2 regions of the Rhodobacter capsulatus SB 1003 genome follow, and region 1 is predicted to be linked to the other one. Evidence: riboswitches for the same ligand, from Rfam matches in the RefSeq annotation. Region 1 holds a riboswitch; the other holds the start of a gene.
What was found. A riboswitch is a leader RNA that binds a small molecule or an ion and turns the genes downstream of it on or off. The one in region 1 is predicted to bind cobalamin.
Positions count from the first base shown of each region.

Region 1 (5,518 bases):
CTTTATCCGGGCGTGCGATTCGTCTGGCTGATGGGCGCCGACAATCTGGCGCAGTTCCACCGCTGGGAGGACTGGCGGTCGATTCTGGCGGCGGTGCCGGTGGGGGTGCTGGCGCGGCCGGGGCATCGGATGGTGGCGCGGCAGGCGCTTGCGGCCCGGATCTTCGCACGCGCACGGCTTCGTGCGGCGCAGGCGCGGCTTCTGGCTTGCGCGGACTTGCCCGCCTGGTGTTTCGTGCAGATGCCGATGTCCGATCTGTCCTCGTCTGCGATCCGGGCCGGGGGCGATTGGCGGGACGCAGCGGAAGGGAGACGGGCATGGACGTGACGCGGCGGGGGATCCTGGGCGGGATGCTGGGGGTGGGGGCCGGTCTGGCCACGCCCGCGGTGCTGCGGGCCGAGGGTGCGGCGCTGCGACTGCTGTCGGGCGAGGAGCTGATCGCGGCGGCGCGGCTGGGCGGCGATGTCGGCTATGTGGTGGCCGATGCGCGCAGCGGGCTGGTGCTGGAGGCGCGCGATGGCGGCAAGCCGATGGCGCCCGCCTCGACCGCGAAGGCGATCACCACGCTTTATGCGCTGGAAACGCTGGGGCCGCAGTTCCGCTTTCAGACCCGGGTGCTGGCGACGGGGCCGGTCTCGGGCGGGCGGGTCGAGGGCGATCTGATCCTGGCGGGGGGCGGCGATCCGACGCTGAGCACCGACGGGCTGGCCGATCTGGCGGCGGCGCTGGCGCAACAGGGGGTGACGGGCGTGCGCGGGCGGTTTCTGGTCTGGGGCGGCGCGCTGCCCTATGCCGAGGCGATCGCGGCCGATCAGCCGGTGCATGTGGGCTACAACCCGGCGATTTCCGGGCTGATCCTGAATTACAACCGCGTCCATTTCGAATGGAAGCGGGCCAAGGGCGGCTATGCGCTGGCGATGGATGCGCGCTCCGAGCGCCATGTGCCCAAGGTCTATACGGCCGATGTGGCGGCGGTGGCGCGGCAGGCGCCGCTGTTCGAGTATCGGCAGGCGGGCGGGCGCGAGCATTGGACGGTGGCGGCAAGCGCGCTGGGCAAGGATGGCAGCCGCTGGCTGCCGGTGCGGCTGCCCGAGGCCTATGCGGGCGACGTGTTCCAGACGCTGGCGCGGGCGCGCGGCATTGATCTGCCCGCCCCCGAGCCGGTGCGGGCGCTGCCTGCGGGGGCGCGGGTTCTGGTCGGCCAGCCCTCGGAGGCGCTGCCGAAGATCCTGCGCTCGATGATGAAATATTCGACCAACATCACCGCCGAGGCGGTGGGGATGACGGCCTCGGCGGCGCGGGGGGCGAATGCGGCGCGCGGCGCTTCGGGCGCGGCGATGAGCGACTGGCTGAGCGGGCGGCTGGGCGGCACGCGGGCGCGGTTCGTCGATCATTCGGGTCTGGGCGGCGATGACCGGATCGCGCCGATCGAGATGGTCAGGGCGGTGACGCTTTTGGGGCCGAAGGTCGGGCTGCGGGGCCTGATGAAGCCGTTCAACCTGCGCGACGAGGCGGGCGGCAAGGTCAAGGGCGCGCAGATCCGCGTCGATGCGAAGACCGGGACGCTGAATTTCGTCTCGACGCTGACCGGCTATATCACGGCGCCCGACGGCACCGAGCTGACCTTTGCGATCTTCACCGGCGATCTGGCGCGGCGGGCGCAATCGCGCGAGGCCGAGCAGGCGGAGGGCTCGCGCGGCTGGGTCGGGCGTTCGAAACTGCTGCAGAGCCAGCTCATCACCCGCTGGGCGACGCTTTACGGCTGATCGGTTGCCCCCGGCGGACGGGGGCGCGGGGTGGGCGGCTCGGTCTGCGGCTTGCCCGACCAGGGCTGCGGATAGTCGAGCCATTTCTGGATGAAGTTCCAGGATTGCTCGTAGCCGTCATGGGGCAGGGTGCAGGCGGAACAATCCTTGCGCGTCAAGCCGTTGCGGTCGGTGTAGGTCTGATAGGGACCGGGGCATTCATAGGCGATGAGCGGGCAGTAGCAAAACAGGCAGTTGAAGGCGCGCTTCACCCCCGGATGGCAGGGCAGGAACGGGCAGGTGCTGTTCGTGTAGCCCTTGAAGGCGGTGTTCGTTGTCGTGTCTTTCGGTTCCATGGCCTGGCCGCTCCGTTGTGTCGGGCCGAGGGCGGACAGGCGCGGCCCGCGCAAGCGGGGTCCATGCCTCCGGGCCCGCCGCCCGGGATGGTCTTTGGCCTGGCAGGTCTCCTGGCTTGCGGCTCGGGCGCCTGCTGCCCCTTCCCGGCCGGGGCCAGTGGGTGTTGCAGAAGGCTTGCCGCTGACAGTTGCGGGGGCAGCGCCGGAGTTGCACCGGCTTCCCTATTACCCCGCGGCGGCGTGCCGCAGGACCAAGGCCCGCTGAAGATGGGGGCGCGATGGGGCGGTGTCAATCGGCTTTGCGGCGTGTCGGGGCGCTTGGCCGACATCGGGCGGTGTCAGAGCGTGACGTGGCGCACCCGCGCCCCCCATTCGATCGCCACCGCATGCAGCCGGTCGATCGTCAGCTCGTCGCGGATTTCTTCCAGCATGCGCAGCTCGGGCTGGTGCAGCACGCCATCGGCCGCCGCCACGTCGCAGCCCAGCGCATAGGCGGTTTCGTAAAGATGATTGGGCAGCGCCGCGCGCACGAGACCGAACAGGGCGGCGATGCCTTCCTCTTCCTCGAAGAGCGCATAGACGGTCTGCGCCACGATGCGGATGCGGTCGATGTCATAGGTGGCAAAGATCGGCATGTGGTTCACCATCCGCTCGATGGCGACCAGTTCGGCGGTGCGGATCTTCGCGTCGGAGGCCGAGACGGCGACCATCACGGCGACAAGCGCGTCTTGCGGCGAAAGCGAGGGCAGGGTGTCGGTCACGGGCGTTTCCTTTTCTGGGTCTGCCGCAAGAATTATTGACGTTTCAGGCCCCGTTCAATAGGTCAGGCGCGAGGCGCATGGGGCGCCCGGATGAGGATTTGACCATGACCACCCTGCGCGACGCTGCGATGAACTCCAAAGCCTGGCCTTTCGAGGAAGCGCGTCGGGTGCTCAAACGCTACGAAAAGGCGCCGCCGAAAAAGGGCCATGTGCTGTTCGAGACCGGCTATGGCCCGAGTGGGCTGCCGCATATCGGCACCTTTGGCGAGGTCGCGCGCACGACGATGATCCGCCGCGCGTTTGAAATCATCTCGGACATTCCGACGCGGCTTTTGTGCTTTTCCGACGACATGGACGGCATGCGCAAGGTGCCCGAAAACGTGCCGCAGCAGGAGCTGCTTTACGCGAATATCCAAAAGCCGCTGACCGCCGTGCCCGATCCGTTCGGCGAATTCGACAGCTTCGGCAATCACAACAACGCCATGCTGCGCCGGTTTCTGGACACGTTCGGGTTCGAATATGAATTCGCCAGCGCGACGGATTATTACAAGTCCGGCAAGTTCGACGAGATGCTGATGCTTTGCGCCGAACGCTATGACGCGATCATGGCGATCATGCTGAAATCGTTGCGCGAAGAACGTCAGCAGACCTATTCCTGCTTCCTGCCGATCCATCCGGAAACCGGCCGCGTGCTTTACGTGCCGATGAAGCATGTCGATGCGAAGAACGGGCTGATCACCTTTGACGACGAGGACGGCCGCGAATGGACGCTGCCGGTGACGGGCGGCAAGGTGAAGCTGCAGTGGAAGCCCGATTTCGGCATGCGCTGGGCGGCGCTGGATGTCGATTTCGAGATGTATGGCAAGGACCATTCGACCAACACGCCGATTTATGACGGCATTTGCGAGGTCTTGGGCGGCAGGAAGCCCGAGCATTTCACCTATGAGCTGTTCCTGGATGATCAGGGGCAGAAGATTTCCAAGTCGAAGGGCAACGGGCTGACGATCGACGAATGGCTGAGCTATGCGGCGACCGAAAGCCTGTCCTATTTCATGTATCAAAAGCCGAAGACGGCGAAGCGGCTGTGGTGGGATGTGATCCCGAAAGCGGTGGATGAATACCATCAGCAGCTGCGCGCCTATCCGACGCAGCCGGTCGAGAAGCAGATCGACAACCCGGTCTGGCACATTCACGGCGGCCAGCCGCCCGAGTCGAACCTGGTGGTGCCCTTTGCGATGCTGCTGAACCTCGCCTCGGTGGCGGGGGCAAGCGACAAGGCCGGGCTTTGGGGCTTCATCAAGCGCTATGCGCCCGAGGCGACGCCCGAAACCCACCCCGATCTGGACGCGGCGGCGGGCTTTGCGGTGCGCTACTTCCATGATTTCGTCGCGCCGACCCGGACCTTCCGGCTGCCCTCCGACAAGGAACGCGCGGCGATGGAGGATCTGTTGGCACGGCTGAAGGCGCTGCCCGCGACCGACCTGCATCTGCAATTCGAGGACCCGTCCGAGGGGCTGCAGACGATCGTCTTCGCCGTCGGCACCGAACACGGGTTCGAGCCGCTGCGAGACTGGTTCACCGCGCTTTACGAGGTGCTCTTGGGCCAAAGCCAGGGGCCGCGCTTTGGCGGGTTCATCGCGCTTTATGGCGTCAGCGAAACCATCGCGCTGATGGAAACCGCGCTGGCGGGCGGGCTGATCAAGGCCTGATCACGGGCTGAGCCCTTGATGCAAAAGACTTTTGCGCGCGTTGTCCGGGGGCCGGGCAGCGCGCGCTGTCGTCAGATCTTCTTCAATTTTCACGGCTAGGTCTGGTCTGGCCGGGGCGTGATGGCCCGGTGAAATCCCCGATCCTGCGGAGCGCCGGTGGCGGTCGCGTGGCGTGTTTGCGCCGCGCCCGGCCTTTGCGTGCCGCATCTTGGGGCGGGCCGAACACGAAGGAGTTTCGGATGAACATCGCGATCACCGATGGGGTGAACCTGACCCCCTCTGCTTTCGAACTGGGGCTGGGCCAATGGTCGAGCGAGAATGGCACGGCGGGATCGGCCACCTATGCGGGGGCCGTGAATGCGGCGCTGGTGCCGGCGGATGCCGATTTCGGCACCTGTCTGGAGATGACCAAGACCCAGAGCACGCAGAAGCTGCGCTGGATGGGGCAGACGCCGATCCTGCCCGGCGTCTATCTGCGCATCACCGCCAAGGTGAAGGCGGTCTCGGGCAATTTCTGCGCGGTGCGGATCGCGGGCTATGCGATGAGCGCGGCGAATGCGCATGTGAACGGGCTGGTCGAAGTGGCCAGCCCGGTCACGCTGACCACCTATGGCAAGGTGGTGACGGTGCAGGCGATCGTCGGCTCGGGCACGCGCGCGGGTGTCGACATGGCCTGGGGCACGGTGCCTGTCTATGGCCATTTCGGGCTGGATCTGACCGGGCAGACCGGGGGCGTGGTGCGGATCGAGGATATCGTCATCGAGGATATCACCGAAGCTTTCCTGCGCGACATGATGGATGTGGTCGATGTGCGCGACTATGGCGCCAAGGGCGACGGCACCACCGATGACCGCGCCGCCTTTCTGGCCGCCGATGCCGCCGCCGACGGGCGCAGCCTGATCGTGCCGGAGGGCAGCTACCGCATCGGGTCCTCGCTCTCGATCGAC
Region 1 is NC_014034.1:2,814,685-2,820,202, reverse strand. Features, by position in the region: gene RCAP_RS13015 (nicotinate-nucleotide adenylyltransferase) at 1-327, shown strand, start outside; gene dacB (D-alanyl-D-alanine carboxypeptidase/D-alanyl-D-alanine endopeptidase) at 318-1,766, shown strand; gene RCAP_RS13005 (cysteine-rich small domain-containing protein) at 1,757-2,101, opposite strand; cobalamin riboswitch at 2,186-2,372, opposite strand; gene RCAP_RS13000 (tellurite resistance TerB family protein) at 2,440-2,862, opposite strand; gene RCAP_RS12995 (lysine--tRNA ligase) at 2,967-4,571, shown strand; gene RCAP_RS12990 (glycosyl hydrolase family 28-related protein) at 4,811-5,518, shown strand, end outside.

Region 2 (5,518 bases), 730 kb from region 1:
CAAGTCACCTTTCAGCAAATTCATAATCATCAGGATAATTATGAGTTCGCTCATGTCCCCATCGGACTGCGGCCGCTACCGCGCCAGATCCAGAAGCGCATCAAGGTCCAGATCGGCTTCGATTTCCGCAGCAAAAGCATCAAGGGCGGCCCCGATCCGGGCATCATGGTCCTGCACGGCGGCGGTGACGCCCAGCTGCGCCAGCCAATGGCCGCGAAAGCCCGCGGCGCCGAAAATCCCGTGCAGATAGCTGCCCATCACCTTGCCATCGGCAGAGATCGCCCCCTCGGGCCGCCCGTCAAGGGTCAGCCACGGCCGCGCCAGATCGGGGCCGAAGCTCTCGCCCATATGCATCTCGTAGCCCTGCACGCGGGCACCGCTGAGGCTGTCCCGCGCGTCGATCCTGGCCAGCCGTTTCCTTGGCCCGATCATCGTTTCCAGATCGAGAAGCCCCAGCCCCGGGGTTTCGCCGGGCGGGCCCTCGATCCCCTCCGGGTCGCGCACGACGCGGCCAAGCATCTGAAACCCCGCGCAAATACCCACGACGCGCCCGCCCCGGCGCAGATGCGCGCGGATATCGATGTCCCAGCCCTCGGCGCGCAGCGCGATGAGCGCGGCCCGGGTGGCCTTGGAGCCGGGCAGGATCACCACCGCCGCCTCGGCCGGGATCGGCTGACCGGGGCGGACCCAGCGCAGATCGACGCCCGGCTCGGCCGCCAGCGGGTCGAGATCGTCGAAATTCGCCACCCGCGGCAGGTCGGGCACCGCCACGACAAGCGCCCCCGCCGTGCCGCGCTTGCGCGCGACCCCGAGCGAGTCTTCCTCGGGCAGGCGCCTTGCCGCCTCGGACCAGCGCATCAGCCCCAGCACCGGCCAGCCGGTCTCGGCGCGGATATCGGCGGCGGCGGGGGCAAAGATCGCCGGATCGCCGCGGAATTTCGTCACGATCACGCCGCCCACCCGGGCGCGTTCGGAAGCGGTCCAAAGGTGATGATGCCCGATCACCGCCGCCGTCACCCCGCCGCGCGATTCGTCGCCCAGAAGCAGCACCGGCAGATCCGCGGCCTCGGCCAGACCCATGTTCGAAATGTCCTGCGGGCGCAGGTAGCGTTCGGCGCCGCTGCCCGCCCCCTCGATCAGCACCAGATCATGGCTGGCCGAGAGGTGATCCAGGCTCTCGATCACCTGCCCCCGCAGGCCGGGTTTCAGCGCCTGATAGTCGGCGGCGGAAAAGCGGCCCAAAACCTGCCCCTGCACCACCACCTGCGCATCGACATCGCTGTCGGGCTTGAGCAGAACCGGGTTCATGTGGACGGACAGGGGAACCCCCGCCGCCCGCGCCTGCAACGCCTGCGCCCGGCCGATCTCGCCGCCATCCGCCGTCACCGCCGCGTTGTTCGACATGTTCTGCGCCTTGAAGGGCGCCACCTTCAGGCCGCGCCGGGTGAAGGCCCGCGCCAGCCCCGCGACGAACAGGCTTTTCCCCACATCCGAGCCGGTGCCCAGCACCATCAGCCGCCGCGCCGTCATTTCGCCAGCGCCAGCAGCGCGTCCAGATCGAGGTCCTGCTCCAGCTGATCGGCCAGAGCGTCAAGCGTCGTCTCGATCTGCGCGGCGTGATCGAGGCCCGAGGCCCGCCCGCCCATCGCGGTGATCCAATGGCCGCGAAAGCCGTCGGCGCCAAAAAGCCCGTGCAGATAGGTCCCCATCACCCGGCCATCATGCGACACCGCCCCCTCGGGGCGGCCGTCAAGCCGGAACCACGGCTGCGCAAGCCCCGGCCCGGTGGTGCGGCCCATATGCATCTCGTAGCCCGTCAGACCGTGACCGCTGACCGCATCGGTCGCCTGCACCTCGGTCAGCATCTTGTCGCGCGTCATCACGGTTTCCAGATCGAGCAGCCCCAGCCCCTCGGTCTCGCCCGCCGGGCCCTCGATCCCTTCGGGATCGCGCACGACATGGCCAAGCATCTGAAACCCCGCGCAAATCCCGACAACGCGGCCGCCGCGGCGCAGATGCGCGCGGATGTCCACATCCCAGCCCTGCGCGCGCAGCGTGGCCAGCGCGGCGCGGGTGGTTTTTGATCCCGGCAACAGCACCACATCGGCCTCGGGCGGGATCGGCTGGCCATGGCGGACCCAGCGCAGATCGACGCCCGGCTCGGCGCCCAGGGGATCAAGGTCGTCGAAATTCGCCACGCCATCGAGATGCGGCACGGCGACGATCAGCCCCGCGCCGTTGCCCGTCGCGGGACGCTCCAGCGCCAGCGCATCCTCGGCCGGCAGCTGCCCCGCCGCCTCGAACCAGCGCGCGACGCCCAGGAAGGGCCAGCCGGTGATCTCGGTCATGGTCCGGCAGGCCGGTTCGTAAAGCGAGAAATAGCCGCGGAACTTGTTGACCAGAATACCTTTCACCCGCGCCCGCTCGGCGTCGTCATGCAGCATCCAGCTGCCGACGACAGCGGCCAGCGCCCCGCCGCGGTCGTTGTCGGTCAGCAGAACCACCGGCAGATCGGCCTCTTCGGCCAGACGCATGTTGGTGATGTCGCAATGCTTGATCCAGGTCTCGGTCGCCGCCCCCGCGCCTTCGACCAGCACCAGATCGGCCTCGGCGGCGACGCGGCGGTAGCTGTCCATCACCGCGGGCAGCAGGAAGGGTTTCAGATGGTGGTAATGCCGCGCGGGCCAGTTGCCCAGCGCCCGGCCGCGCAGCACCACCTGCGAGCCGACCAGCGCCTGCGGCTTGAGCAGAACCGGGTTCATGTGGATCGAGGGCGCCACCCCGGCGGCGCGGGCCTGCAGCGCCTGTGCCCGGCCGATCTCGCCGCGCCGGGGCTGGCCGTCGGGGCCGGGGGGCAGGTCGCTGTCCACGGTGACGGCGGCATTGTTCGACATGTTCTGCGCCTTGAACGGCGCCACCTTCAGCCCGCGCCTTGCATAGGCGCGGGCCAGCCCGGCAACGAGCAGGCTTTTGCCGACATCGGAACTGGTGCCCTGGATCATCAGCGCCCGGCCGCGCCGCGGCGGCGGCGGGGTCAGCAACGGCAGGTCAAGATCGGGCAGCGGCGGCACCGGATCGTGGTCGGGAAGCGAGAGGGTCATGGCAGCATCCGTTCGGTCGGCAGGCAAGGACGGCGCCGGGGCAGCCCCGGCACCGGAAGGTTCGGCGGGATCAGTGCAGCAGGCCCGGCCCGGCGGTGATCTCGGCGGCGGCGCGCAAGGGGGCGGCCGGGTCCGGGTCAAGCAGCGCCGCCACCGGCACCTCGGGGGCGACATCGCCCCAAAGCCGGGCGCCCGCGGGCGTGGCCCACCAGACCACCGGGCAAAGCCTTGTGCCGCAACACAGGCTGGCGGAGCCGCTGATGTCGAAATCCGCCCCCACCGGCGCCAGCGCAAGCGCCTGGCACAGCCGGTTCAGAAAGACGAGGCCGGGGCGGCAGGGCGCATCGGCATGGCGGCAGGTGCTGCAGCCCAGCACCCGATAGGGGGACAGGCCGGGCGGGGATCCTCCGTCAGCCATGGCGAAGCCCCCCGGGCAACGGACGGCGCCGATGCGCCGGAAAAGGGCCGCGCCGGGCCCCGGGGAAGGTCTTGTCTTTCGGCACCATACCGTTCCTTTGGCAGTGGGCCGGAAAGCGGTAAGGGGACAGGCCCCGGACAGACCGGGGCACCCTGCCTCCGGGCCCGCCGCCCGGGATGGTTTCGGCCTGGCAGGTCTCCTGGCTTGCGGCTCGAACGCCCCTTGCGCCTTCCCGATCCTGCGATCAGTGGCCGTGCTCGGGGCTTGCCGCTTACAGTTGCGGGGGCAGCGCCGGACTTGCACCGGCTTCCCTCTTCGTCCGCGGGATCAGCCGCGGAACCAAGGCCCGGGCAAGATGACCCCACGCCGCGCCACTGTCAACGGTCCGCGACGAAAGCCGCCTGCGGCGAAAACCGCGGACGACGGAAGCCGATTGACGCGGGCGGCGGCGGCTGGCACAACCAAGGCGGGATTGGTTCCCCGTTCATGCGGGGATGAAAAGGGAATGCGGTGCGCCGAACGGCAAACCCGCAGCTGCCCCCGCAACTGTAAGCGGCGAGCGACGGTCGAAGATGCCACTGGGGATGCCCCGGGAAGGCCGACCCGAGCCCGGACCCGCAAGCCAGGAGACCTGCCACCCCCCGGGCCAAGGCCCGGTTTCACCGGACGCCGGGGTGCGCGTCTGGCCCCCGGGGCCCGGCTTTCTGCCCGGCCCTCCGGGGCCACATCCCTTCGTCCTTTCGCGTCTTGCGGCCGGTTGCCCCGGACCGCGCCCCGGAAGGAAACGACCATGTTCTTGCACGGAAACCTGATGGCCGCCGCCCGCGCGCTGCTGTCGATCCCCCGCCCCGCCACGCCGGGGCTGATGGCGCATCTGCCCGAGACGGGCGGCGTCCTGACCCTTGCCCTCGGCGATCCTTTGGGCGGCGGCGCGGTGCTTGACCTTGCCGCGCCGCTTGCGGTGTTTCACCAGCACGGCGCCCGCCGCACCGATCTGACCTCCGGGCTGACGGCGGATCTGCTGCAGGGCGCGGGCAATGCCGCGCGCGCCTGGCGGACCCGGGTCGATCTGTCGGCGCCGGGGCTGCACCGGATCCACGCCGAGGCCCCGGTCGGGCGCGATCCCGAGGGCCGCGGGCTGGTGCAGCATGCGGCCGCCTGTTTCGTCCTGCGCGGCGCCGCGACCGCCACCCCCGAGCCGCTTGGCCTCGCCGTCGAGATCCTGCCCGACCTGCTCTCGCCCGGGTTCCTGCCCGGGATGCGGTTTTCGGCGCGGGTGCTGGCGCAGGGGCATCCGCTGACGGCGACGACGGTGCATCTGGAACGGGTCGGGGCGGAACCCGTCGGCACGCAGGTGCAAGCCCTGCCCGACCACGGGGCGCCGCTCTGGATCGTCGCCGAAACCGACCGCGAGGGCCGGTTCCGGGTCTCGCTGCCCGCGCCCGGGCTTTGGGCGATCACCGCGACGGGGCCGATCGGCTGGTCCGGGCTGCGGCCGGTGCGACATGTCACCACGCTTTGGCAGCGCTTCGGCAGCCCGGGCCAGGGCACGGGAAAGGAGAGCGAAGCCCTTGCAATGGCTTGGGAAACCGCCGCCGTCCGGCCCCCTCACCGCGAAGCCGCCGTGCCGGGGGAGGTCGCCCCGGTGCCGGCGCCCGAACCGCGGCCGCGGGAAAGCACCGCTTGACCTGCGGGGGGATTTCGTCTTGGTTGTGTCCCGTCCAAGTTCCGGCCTGCGGGTCGGATTGAAAGGGAACACGGAACGGCCCCCGGGCCCAGACCGTGGCTGCCCCCGCAACTGTGAGCGGCGAGCGACGTCGACATGCCACTGGGATTTCCCGGGAAGGCCGACGAAGCGAAGACCCGTGAGCCAGGAGACCTGCTTGGACGATCACCCACCCGGGCGCGAGGGGCGCCACGGGAGCGGTCTGTCCGCAGAGGTGAGCTGTCGCCGTCTGCGGAAAGCCCAGCTTTTCCGTGACATCTCTCATGCCGGGCC
Region 2 is NC_014034.1:3,548,735-3,554,252, forward strand. Features, by position in the region: gene RCAP_RS16570 (cobyric acid synthase) at 76-1,530, opposite strand; gene RCAP_RS16575 (cobyric acid synthase) at 1,527-3,101, opposite strand; gene RCAP_RS16580 (hypothetical protein) at 3,172-3,519, opposite strand; cobalamin riboswitch at 3,692-3,878, opposite strand; cobalamin riboswitch at 3,993-4,156, shown strand; gene RCAP_RS16585 (DUF4198 domain-containing protein) at 4,310-5,206, shown strand; cobalamin riboswitch at 5,226-5,420, shown strand.
Region 2: linked by a shared signal. The riboswitch ahead of RCAP_RS16580 (hypothetical protein) and the one ahead of RCAP_RS13005 (cysteine-rich small domain-containing protein) in region 1 are both predicted to bind cobalamin.